Regions from separate parts of the Pseudoalteromonas sp. MMG024 genome, predicted to be linked through region 3. Evidence: predicted binding sites of a transcription regulator. Region 3 holds the regulator's gene; each other region holds the start of a gene.
The links. The regulator MetJ, encoded in region 3, represses methionine synthesis genes. The targets are predictions, from matches to a motif close to TAGACGTCTAGACGTCTA.

Region 1: the regulator MetJ is predicted to act here: its motif matches at 2,600-2,617, upstream of metK (methionine adenosyltransferase).
Region 2: the regulator MetJ is predicted to act here: its motif matches at 2,594-2,611, upstream of metA (homoserine O-succinyltransferase).

The regions. Positions count from the first base shown of each region.
Region 1 is NZ_JAKFZO010000011.1:170,186-174,408, reverse strand. Features, by position in the region: gene L1068_RS12655 (hypothetical protein) at 1-208, opposite strand, end outside; gene tkt (transketolase) at 392-2,383, opposite strand; gene metK (methionine adenosyltransferase) at 2,723-3,910, shown strand; gene L1068_RS12640 (hypothetical protein) at 4,022-4,223, shown strand, end outside.
Region 2 is NZ_JAKFZO010000038.1:7,569-11,791, forward strand. Features, by position in the region: gene metH (methionine synthase) at 1-514, opposite strand, end outside; gene L1068_RS21350 (homocysteine S-methyltransferase family protein) at 523-1,578, opposite strand; gene metA (homoserine O-succinyltransferase) at 1,568-2,515, opposite strand; gene L1068_RS21360 (hypothetical protein) at 2,840-3,157, shown strand; gene L1068_RS21365 (hypothetical protein) at 3,147-3,401, shown strand; gene L1068_RS21370 (PepSY-associated TM helix domain-containing protein) at 3,404-4,223, shown strand, end outside.
Region 3 is NZ_JAKFZO010000029.1:23,816-28,038, forward strand. Features, by position in the region: gene metL (bifunctional aspartate kinase/homoserine dehydrogenase II) at 1-1,044, opposite strand, end outside; gene metB (cystathionine gamma-synthase) at 1,053-2,273, opposite strand; gene metJ (met regulon transcriptional regulator MetJ) at 2,464-2,787, shown strand; gene L1068_RS19715 (malic enzyme-like NAD(P)-binding protein) at 2,833-4,074, opposite strand.

The DNA of each region.
Region 1 (4,223 bases), on a different contig from region 3:
CAATTAACTGCACATGCTTAATAATCATGGCATGATCATTTTGCAATTGCTCAAACTGCTGCTGTTTTTCTAAAAGCAGTTTCTTCTGTTCAATTAATTGTTCAGTAAGCGCTTTTTCATGTGCGCGCTGTGCAAAGGAGGTAATATTAGCTTGTACGGGATCTGAACCGCAAACAAGTTCAGGAGCATTTCGTTCAGAGGTAACCATTTCCCTTTCCTCGTTATTATACCTATCAAAAGTTGGTTAAATTTTAGCAAGATAGAGGCAGGGGGGAATTTGATCTAAATCAGTTTTTTTAATTAAGAATCGTTATCAAAGGTAAAACTATTGCGCTAGATCAAAAAAGCGATGCATTTGCATCGCTTTTGATTATTATAGCTTTTTTTGCAATTATGCGAGTTGATTCGCTTTTGCTACGATATTCTCTACCGTAAAGCCAAAGTGTTCAAATAGCTCATTTGCAGGCGCAGATTCACCAAATGTTGTCATACCTACAACCGCACCATTTAGGCCAACGTACTTGTACCAGTAATCTTCAATACCTGCTTCAACAGCAACGCGTTTAGTTACTGCGCTTGGCAGTACTGATTCTTTATAAGTCGCATCTTGTGCATCAAATAAATCAGTTGATGGCATTGAAACAACACGTACTTTTTTACCTTGAGCGCGAAGTTCAGCTGCTGCTTGCATTGAAAGCTCAACTTCAGAGCCTGTTGCGATAAGAATAATCTCAGGCGCGCCATCACAGCTTAATACGTAACCACCTTTACGTACGTTCGCTAATTGCTCAGCAGTACGTGCTTGTTGTTGTAAGCCTTGGCGAGTAAATACGAGTGATGTTGGACCATCTTTACGCTCAATTGCGTCTTGCCATGCAATTGCAGACTCAACTTGGTCACATGGGCGCCAGTTAACTAGGTTAGGCGTTAAACGCATGCTTGCTAGCTGTTCAACTGGTTGGTGCGTAGGACCATCTTCGCCTAGACCGATTGAATCGTGTGTATACACAAAGATTGAAGACTGCTTCATAAGCGCCGCCATACGTACTGCGTTACGCGCGTATTCCATAAACATTAAGAACGTCGCACCATAAGGAATAAAGCCTTTATGTAGCGCAATACCATTCATAATTGCCGACATACCAAATTCACGTACACCGTAGAAGATGTAGTTACCTGATGCGTCATTTGCTGTTAAGCCTTTTGAACCTTCCCAAAGTGTCAGGTTTGAACCTGCAAGGTCAGCAGAACCGCCCATAAATTCAGGTAGCATAGGGCCAAATGCGTTTAGCGCATTTTGTGATGCTTTACGTGTTGCTGGATTCTCAGGGTTTGCCTGCAGGCCTTCAATATAGGCTTGTGACTTCTCAGCCCAATCTGCTGGCAATTCACCTTTTTGACGACGTTCAAACTCTGCTGCTAGTTCAGGGAAAGCTGCTTTATACGCATCAAATTTTTCAGCCCAAGATGCTTCTTTTGCGGTACCCGCTTCAACTGCATTCCAATCAGCATAAATATCAGCAGGAATATCAAAAGCACCATGCTCCCAGTTTAAAAATTCACGTGCAGCTTGAATTTCAGCATCACCTAACGGTGCACCGTGACAGTCGTGGCTACCTGATTTGTTTGGTGAACCGTAACCGATTACTGTTTTACAACAGATTAATGTTGGTTTGCCCGTTTCTGCACGTGCTTCATCGATTGCCGCGCGAATGGCTTCGCTATCGTGACCATCTACATTACGCACAACATGCCAACCGTAAGATTCAAAACGTGCTGCTGTATCGTCAGTGAACCAACCTTCTACTTCACCGTCGATAGAAATACCGTTATCATCCCAAAACGCAACTAATTTACCTAGGCCTAATGTACCGGCTAGTGAACACGCTTCGTGTGAAATACCTTCCATAAGGCAACCATCGCCTAGGAAACAGTAAGTAAAGTGATCAACAATATCGTGACCTTCACGGTTAAACTGGTGCGCAAGAGCTTTTTCAGCAACAGCCATACCAACCGCGTTAGTAATACCTTGACCTAATGGGCCTGTCGTTGTTTCAACACCCGGTGCATAACCGTATTCAGGGTGACCCGGTGTTTTAGAGTGCATTTGACGGAAGTTTTTAATTTCCTCAATTGGGAGATCATAGCCAGATAAATGCAGTAAAGAATAAATTAGCATTGAGCCGTGACCGTTTGACAGAATAAATCGGTCGCGATCAGCCCAATCAGGGTTTGCTGGATTATGGTTTAAATAGTCGCGCCATAGCACTTCAGCAATGTCTGCCATACCCATAGGGGCACCTGGGTGGCCAGACTTGGCCTGTTGCACAGCGTCCATAGATAGAACGCGAATAGCATTTGCTAGTTCTTTACGTGACGGCATGGATTTTCCTACCTCATTATTTGTTTGCTGTCATAATTTGGATACATTGGCCAATAAGCACTAACCAGAAGGCACTTACTTATTGGTCAATGTACCCACGCAGCCCTATTCTTACCTATAAGCACACGCGGAGCAATGGAAAACCGACTATAATCTAGCTTCTTTATGCACAAAACAGCCTAGTAACGGTGAAGAAATTTCACTTTTAATTTTTTTTAGACGTCTAGGCGTAAAGTTATTGTTTGCAGCGTTGATATTCGATAGAATATGCGGCCATTTAATTGAACCTGCGCAAATCCTTGTGGCAACGCGCATTTTTTGTGAGTGAGTAGAAATACCATGGCAAGAACTTTATTTACTTCTGAGTCAGTATCTGAGGGTCATCCGGATAAAATCGCTGACCAAATTTCTGATGCGGTTTTAGACGCAATTATCACACAAGATAAGCATGCGCGTGTTGCCTGTGAAACAATGGTTAAAACAGGTGTTGCAATTATCTCTGGTGAAATTTCAACAGATGCGTGGGTAGACCTTGAGTCAATCACACGTAAAGTAATCACAGATATCGGTTACACATCATCTGACGTAGGTTTTGACGGTGACACATGTGGCATCATGAACCTTATTGGTCAACAATCACCTGAAATCGCACAAGGTGTTGACCGTACTAAGCCTGAAGAGCAAGGCGCTGGTGACCAAGGTTTAATGTTCGGTTACGCAACTAACGAAACACCAACATTAATGCCTGCGCCACTTTATTACTCGCACCTACTTGTAGAGCGTCAAGCACAAGCACGTAAGTCAGGTATTCTTCCTTGGTTACGTCCTGATGCAAAATCTCAGGTAACGTTTGTATATGAAGACGGTAAGCCTGTTGCAATTGATGCAGTTGTACTATCTACTCAGCACAACCCAGACATCGAGCAAGATGCACTAGTTGATGCTGTAATGGAAAACATTATTAAGCACACGCTTCCAGCTGAGCTTTTGACTGAAGACACTAAATACTTTATTAACCCAACTGGCCGTTTCGTAATCGGTGGCCCTGTTGGCGACTGTGGTCTTACAGGTCGTAAAATTATCGTAGATACTTACGGTGGTATGGCACGTCACGGTGGTGGTGCTTTCTCTGGTAAAGATCCATCAAAAGTTGACCGCTCTGCGGCATACGCGGGTCGCTATGTTGCTAAGAACATTGTTGCAGCTGGCCTTGCTGATAAGTGTGAAATCCAAGTGTCTTACGCTATCGGTGTTGCTGAGCCAACTTCAATCACAGTTGATACATTCGACACAGGCAAAATCTCTGAAGAGAAATTAGTAGAGCTAGTACGTGAGCACTTCGACTTACGTCCTTACGGTATCACTAAGATGCTTGACCTACTTCACCCAATGTACCAAATGACTGCAGCATACGGTCACTTCGGTCGTGAACCGTTCGAAATGACGGTAGGCGAAGATACATTCACAGCATTTAGCTGGGAAAAAACAGACAAAGCAGACGCACTTCGCGCCGCTGCTGGTTTATAATAACCGTCTGATTGAGAAAAAGCGCCATTGGCGCTTTTTTTATGCCTAAAATTCAGTAAGTTGCTATGATAACCGCTCTAGCAAGTGATAAAGAAACTACACGGTGAAGTTATGTACCTTTCAATCAAGCATTACCCTGAAATAGCAAACAATACTAACCAACCAAGAATCGTACGCCTTGCCAAACCTTACTTAACAACTCCGGCAATTGTTTATATTACACATGTTTTGATGTTGGTTGCCCTTGTTGTAATAAACCTGCCAAGTGTGCAACAACTATCGCCTTTGCTTTTAAAAGCCGCATTATTTATTA
Region 2 (4,223 bases), on a different contig from region 3:
TAATGTCTTCCGGCGGAAAACCAAGTTGATCGACTAAAATACGGTACGAACGCTGACAGATTTCAAATTTACGGCCGGCCGTTTCTGCTTGCCCTGTTTCATCAAACGCCATCACAACCGCAGCTGCACCAAAACGCTTAATGGTTTTAGCTTGCTTAATAAATGGCTCTTCACCCTCTTTAAGTGAAATTGAGTTAACAATTGCCTTACCTTGAATGCACTTCAAGCCCGCTTCAATGACATCCCACTTCGATGAGTCAACCATAATGGGTACACGAGAGATGTCTGGCTCTGACGCAATTAGATTTAAAAAGCGTACCATTGCCGCCTTTGAATCCAACATGGCTTCATCCATGTTGATATCGATAATTTGCGCGCCGTTCTCTACTTGCTCACGGGCAACTTCGAGTGCGGTTTCGTAATCTTCTTCTAGGATTAAACGTTTAAAACGGGCTGACCCCGTAACATTGGTACGTTCACCAACATTGGTAAATACTGCTGTACTGCTTGTCATGTTTGCTCCTAGTTTAAATTACAGGCTTCAAGGCCAGCTAAGCGCATGCGCACTTCAAGTTCGGGTAATTGGCGCGGTGCTACATTTTTTGTGCCTTGATACATCGCATTAATGTGCTCAGGCGTGGTGCCACAACAGCCACCAACAATATTAATAAAGCCCGACTCAGCCCAATCAATAATCTCTTTTGCCATTTCGTCCGCTTCTAAATCGTATTCACCAAATTCGTTCGGTAGGCCTGCATTAGGGTGAACCGATACAAAGGTTTCACACACACGCGATAACTCTTCTACATATTGGCGCAATAAATCTGGCCCAAGGGCACAGTTAAGGCCAATTGAAATTGGCTTAATATGACGAATAGAATTGTAGAATGCCTCAGTGGTTTGGCCTGATAAAGTTCGGCCAGATGCATCAGTAATGGTGCCTGAAATCATTACAGGTAAAGTAACACCTGCGCGCTCAAATGCTTCTTCTACTGCAAAAGCCGCTGCTTTTGAATTAAGCGTATCGAAAATAGTCTCAATCAGAATTAAATCCGCGCCACCTTCAATCAATGCCAGCGTTGATTCAATGTAGGCTTCAACAAGGGCATCAAAGGTAACGTTTCTAAAACCAGGGTCGTTTACATCTGGCGAAATAGAACAGGTTTTTGATGTTGGACCAAGCACACCGGCTACATAGCGCGGTTTAGTTGGATCTTGTGCTTCAAATTCATCACACACTTTACGCGCCAATTTTGCCGATTCAAGATTGATTTCACGGCTTAAGCTTGCCATTTCATAGTCTTCCATTGAAATGGTGGTCGCGTTAAAGGTATTGGTTTCAATAATATCAGCGCCTGCCGCAAGGTATTCACGATGAATTTGCTCAATGATCTGTGGCTGGGTTAAACTGAGTAAGTCATTATTGCCCTTAACTAACACATGCCAATTTGCAAAGCGTTCACCGCGGTAATCTTCTTCTTCCAGTTTGTGTTTCTGGATCATCGTGCCCATTGCACCATCAAGAATATGAATACGCGCTTTTAATGCAGCGCTTAGCTGCTGTGATTTATTCGGCATAGTTGTTAGTCCTTACGTCTTGGCTGACTAAATTAATATCGTATGGCGTGGTTTGATAAACGTAGTAGTTTAACCAATTTGAAAATAATAAAAAGGCGTGGCTCTGCCAAGTTTTACTTGGTTTGGCGCTGGCATCATCATTAGGAAAATAATTACTTGGTTTAGGCGCATTCTCATCTTTTTCTAGGTCGCGTAGGTACTCTTTATTCAAAGTATCTGCATCGTATTCTGGGTGACCAGTTAAATACACCTGCGAACCGGATTTATTCTTAATTAAAAACGCACCGACCTCTGGCGATCCGGCAATCACTTCAAGCTGGCTGTGGTTTGTAATATCAGCTTCATTAATATGGCCATAGCGCGAATGTGGCACCAAGAACTCATCATCAAAACCGCGTGTTAACGCTGCGTGTTCAAAGTAACGTTGATGTTTAAACACACCGCAGAGCTTTTTCGCTTTAAGTTTGCGCTTTAATCCATAGTGATGAAATAGCCCTGCATGAGCGGCCCAGCACGAAAACAAGGTAGAAGTCACATGTTGCTCAGCCCAGTCAAAAATCTCTTTCAGTTCTTGCCAATAAGCAACATCGCTATATTCAAGGTGTGCCAATGGCGCGCCAGTCACAATCATGGCATCGTAGTTTTCGTTTTTAACTTCTGAAAAATACTTATAGAACATATCAAGGTGTTGCTCAGAGGTATTTTTGCTACGGTGAGTATCTAAACGCAGTAACTCCACATTTACCTGCAGCGGCGAATTAGCCAGCAAACGAATAAACTGTACTTCAGTCTCAACCTTATTAGGCATCAGGTTTAAAATGGCTAATCGCATTGGGCGGATCTCTTGTGTTTGCGCACGGCTTTGTGGCATTACAAACACATTTTCTTGCCTTAATGTATTAATGGCGGGCAATTGATCGCGCACTGTGATTGGCATCATTTAATCCTTATTACTATGATAAATTGGGTTTAACCTGACGCTAATTATGAACGGATAGCCAGAAATATCAAGCTCTAGATGTTTAGATGTCCATTCAAGGTTGAAGTGAAAAATACGCCAACCGTACTCCTACCGACAAATCCATTTCTCATTTCATAATAAGTGCTTTGTAAAAGTCACCATTACGCTCTCATCGTTTAAATCAACTTTTAACTAATGCATTTGATTTTAATAATTTTTTACATTTTTCGAATAACAAATGTTGCGACAAATAAAAAACACAATTAAGATCGAATAAAAATCAATATCATTTACATTATAATGAGCTTTTTAGCAATTATCCCAATCTGGCTTGGATGCCTAGCCTGTTACTTAGGCAGTGAAAAACAACTACCGCTCAATAAACCAATAAATAAATCTATTGCCAATTTTTTATTAGTTATTGGTTACTTTATTGGTGTAGCTATTTTCTCTGTGCCTTTTGCGCTTACATCTTCGTTACTGGCGGCCTTTGTCGCATTAATGCTTGCGCTGGTAAGCCATACAATTTTAAGCACTTATACAAATAACATTTGGCGTTTCAATACAAGCGTTGTGGCATCGCTATTGGTATTAGCGGGGGTGAGCTATGTGGCCTAAAACACTGATTGGCTTCTTTTTTGGTCTATTACTATCCATTTCTATCGTGCTCAATTTAAATTTGATTTTGCCGTTAGCAGAAGACGTTAGACTTATTTCAGGGCTAGTGTTGGCATTCCCTATTTGGGCGGGCTCATTGGTGTGGTGTTATGCATTCGAAAAAGCACGCAAAGCAGCCAAAAACATTAGCCTTGTGCTTATTCCCTCTTGCTTACTCAACGTTGTTCTTTTGATGAGTCAATAATAATGAATAATAAAACTCTGAAATCATTAACTAACGCACACGCATGGATTGGTCTTGTTATATCTATCGTGTTATTCATCGTATTTTTTGCTGGTTCACTTAGCTTATTTCGCGAAAACATTGTGGCATGGGAAAAACTACCAATACATGCAAATCAAACTGTATCCACAAACTATCAAAACGTAAGTTACGATAACGCTATTTCAACCATTAATAAGCACTATGATGTATATGTCGATCACAGGTTTTATTTATTACCGCCAACAGAACATTCACCGTATATAGAAGCTTACTTTGCAAAAAACATTGAAGGTACGGATCCCGAAACAGGAGAAGATCATAGCGATGTGCACATTATGCTTGATGCACAGAGCGGCGAAATTATTGGTAATGCCGATACCGTGGATTTCGGTAACTTCGTTTACCAACTTCATTACAATCTAGGCCTTGGCCGCATTGGCTTGTATTTTGTCGGGATCATTACCCTGTTCTTTTTTGTTGCGGTACTTAGCGGGTTACTTATTCATTGGCGCAAGCTGTTCAAAAACTTCTTTCAATATCGTAAAGGTGGCAATAAAGACAAATGGTTAGATGCACATAATATTATTGGCACCATGGGTCTGCCGTTTCATGTGATGTATGCCTTCACCGGATTAGTTTTTAACTTAGTGATTGTCTACCAAATTTCTTATGCCCTTGTGTTGTACCAAGGCGACCAACAAAAGCTACTCGCGGCAGCAGGGTTTAACGAACCCCATATTGATATCGTCGACAACAAAATGGCGATGAACGGCATCGACAGATTGCGTGCAATGGCAGAAA
Region 3 (4,223 bases):
TTGTAAATAATATGACGCAACTTGCTCGCCAAACTGACTTGGTACAAGCAGTAACGTATTTCCCTCTACCTCAAGCGGCTGAAGCGGATGCTGCAGAATAATGCTTAACTCTCGAATGCTATCTTTATTGTTATGAGTAAGTTGAAATACATCAACACTGGCTAGTGTCGTTAAAAAACGTTTTGCTTTCGCTTGTTCGTTAGCAACCACTTGCGTGCCATCACTATGGCTATCGTAGCTACTACGAACGACTAATTTAATATCGCTGTCTTTTAATGGTGTAAGCGTTTTAGCATGCAATACAGGGTTACCCAATCGCGCTAATTGTTGTGCTTGCTGCTGGCTAATTTTATTGTATTTAACCGCCTTCTCTACTTTACGTGGATCGGTACTGTAAACGCCTTGAGTATCTGTCCAAATTGTAACACTGCTGGCATTAATATATTTACCAAGCAAAGTCGCACTGTAATCGCTACCATTTCGGCCTAGCGTCACCGTGTTACCCACTTCGTCACTTGCGATAAATCCTGTCACCACATTAAGTTGATCGCTCTTTAATGCCTGACAGCGTGCAGTATTTTCTTGATGCTTAAGATTATTTTGTGCAACAACAAATAGCTTGCGGCTATCAAAGTGAGTCGCAGCAACCCCTTGCTTATTTAAATAATGCGCAAGTAATCGGGCAGACCACAGCTCACCGTGAGCAAGCAACCACGCCTGCTCTAACTCTGCACAGCCAGCACGTTGAGAGATTGCATTAATATCATCAATAAAGTGAGCATACACTTCACTTTTATCACCTAGTAATTCAGAAATCAGTGCGCATTGGTGATCTTTTAGTAACGCAATTACCTCGCCAACACCTTTATGATCTTGATTGTGATAACACGACCACAAGCGCACAAGCGTGTCGGTCGTTTTACCTGCTGCAGATACAACAATGGCATCGCCATACGCTAGTTGCTGACAAATATTGGCAACTGCATGGTAGCGCTTAGCACTGCTTAGGCTTGACCCACCAAATTTATATACTTGTTTTGTCATTTAAATAATCACCACAATGCAGGTCGTGCAGCGCAGCATTGAGTGCTTTTTTCTCCACCAGCAGCGACATCTTTGTTAATTGTTTTTGCAAATGCTTGTTCAAGATCTGCGATTAAATCTTCAACATCTTCAATACCAACAGAAATACGAATTAACGTATCGTTTACGCCCGCTTTAATGCGTGCTTCAGGCGCCATGCCGGCGTGTGTCATGGTAGCCGGGTGGCAAATTAAGCTCTCTACACCACCAAGTGATTCAGCAAGGCTAAACTGTTCTACACTCGTTAAAAATTTAGCCGTATCTTCAATTGTGCCTTTAATACTAAAGCTCACCATGCCACCAAAACCTTTTTGCTGTGCTTTTGCTAAGTCATGTTGTGGATGACTTTCAAGGCCTGGGTAATAGACTTTCTCTACATGCTCACATGTCTCTAAGTAACGAGCGATGGCAAATGCGTTTTCTTGGTGCTGTTTAATACGCACATTTAAAGTACGAATACCACGCAGCGTTAAATACGCATCAAATGGCGCACCTGTAATGCCAATATTATTTGCCCACCAAGCGAGCTCTTCACCTAACTCCGCAGTGCGTGTGATAACCACGCCACCAACAACATCTGAGTGGCCATTGATGTATTTTGTGGTTGAGTGGATAACAATATCTACACCAAATGAAATTGGGTTTTGTAATGCAGGAGATAAAAACGTGTTGTCAGTTCCCACTAACGCCCCTACCGAATGAGAAACTTCCACTACTTTGGCAATGTCAGTTAAACGTAAAACTGGGTTACTTGGCGTTTCAATCCACACTAGCTTAGGTTTAATTGCTTTAATCTGCTCATAGCAAGACGCTTGTGTAAAGTCGACAACCGCTACTTTTAATAAACCGCGTTTTTCAAGGCTCGTGAATAAACGGTAACTGCCGCCATAGCAATCATGAGGAATTAAAATGGTGTCTTCTGGTGTTAAGATTTGTGTGCATAAGTGAACAGCAGCCATACCTGTTGCAGTTACAATCCCCTTTTTACCACCTTCTAGCTTAGCAAGCGTATCAGCCAAAATATCGCGATTAGGATTACCGCTACGGCCATAATCATAATCACGCTTTTTATCAAAATCGGCGAACGAATAAGTCGTCGATAAATATAACGGTGGAACAACCGCACCATGATGCTTATCTGCGGTAATGCCATTGCGAACAGCAAGGGTTGTTTGTTTGTTCTGCTTCATAACTCTGCCAATTAGATGTTTAGACGTCTAAAAGGTTAAACCACTAAACAGTGGAAGTCAAAACTTTTACACGTCTATATAGCCAAATAAATGATATTTGACTATATATTTTAAAACGATAAAATTTTGCCTCTTAATATACAGGCTATCGTCAAAATTAAATCGTAACAGATATAGGCTAGTACACTTTATGGCAACTGAATGGAACGGTGAATATATTCACCCATATGCAGAACACGGTAAAAAATCAGAACAAGTGAAAAAAATTACCGTATCTATCCCACTTAACGTATTGAAAGTACTGACAGACGAGCGCACTCGTAGACAAGTAAATAACTTACGTCATGCAACCAATAGCGAACTACTGTGTGAAGCATTTTTGCATGCGTTTACAGGTCAGCCATTGCCAGACGATGAAGATTTGAGAAAAGATAACCCTGAGCATATTCCGCAGCGGGTAAAAGAAATTCTTGCTGAACGCGGCTTACCAGTTCCAGAGCTTGAAGATGAATAAAAAAAACCTCAGCAATTGCTGAGGTTTTTTTTGCTTTTAATCAAGTTAAAGCATGTAGTTTTCTGGCATTTCAATCTGCGCAACGCCCGACTCAACCGCGGCTTCAGCAACAGCACGCGCTACACGCGGAAGCAAACGCGGGTCCATTGGCTTAGGAATGATGTAATCTTTACCAAATTCAAGATTTGATTCACCAGACGCTGACAATACCTCTTGCGGTACTGGCTCTTTAGCAATTTCGCGAATCGCATTTACCGCCGCAATTTTCATTTCGTCATTAATCGCTGTTGCGCGCACATCAAGCGCACCACGGAAAATAAACGGGAAGCACAATACGTTGTTAACTTGGTTAGGGTAATCTGAACGACCTGTAGCCATAATTAAATCATTGCGCGCAGCATTCGCCACTTCCGGTTTAATTTCCGGATCAGGGTTAGAACACGCAAATACTACTGGCTTATTTGCCATCAGCTTTAAATCTTCAGGAGCAAGTAAGTCAGGACCTGAAACACCCACAAATACGTCTGCTTCTTCAATAACATCTTGTAAGGTGCGCTTATCTGTATTGTTTGCAAATAGCATTTTGTATTCATTTAGGTCTTCACGACGCGTATGAATAACCCCTTTTCTATCAAGCATATAAATGTGCTCACGTTGTGCACCACATTTAATTAACAGCTCCATACACGCAATTGCTGCTGCACCTGCACCTAAACATACAATTAATGCATCTTTTAACTTTTTACCTTGGATCTCTAACGCATTCAGCATGCCCGCCGCAGTTACAATCGCGGTACCATGTTGGTCATCATGAAATACTGGCACACTGCAACGTTCAATAAGCGCTTTTTCAATTTCAAAACACTCTGGCGCTTTAATATCTTCTAGGTTAATACCTCCAAAAGTATCTGCAATATTTTCTACAGTATTAATAAAGTCTTCGGTAGTACGGTGCTTAACTTCAATATCAATTGAATCTAAACCAGCAAAACGCTTAAATAATAACGCCTTACCTTCCATAACAGGTTTTGATGCAAGCGGCCCTAAATTACCTAAACCTAAAATTGCAGTACCGTTTGAGATAACAGCGACCATATTACCCTTTGCAGTATATTTGTATGCATTGTTCGGATCTGCTGCGATCTCACGAACCGGTTCAGCAACACCAGGACTATAAGCTAATGCAAGATCATTAACTGTCTCTGCTGGTTTGGTTAATTCGATGCTGATTTTTCCAGGAACGGGTTCAGAATGGTATTGTAGCGCTTTTTCTCTTATGTCAGACATGCGTGCCTTATCCTACGATGTTAAAAGTGAGAGATACTGGTTTAATAGTACGGCATTTAGAGTAAATAGAAGTTAAATGCGGTTATATCTTAACCTAAGACCATAGTTGAATTTACAACAATAGGCTTGTGGATATTTTCTGCTAAATC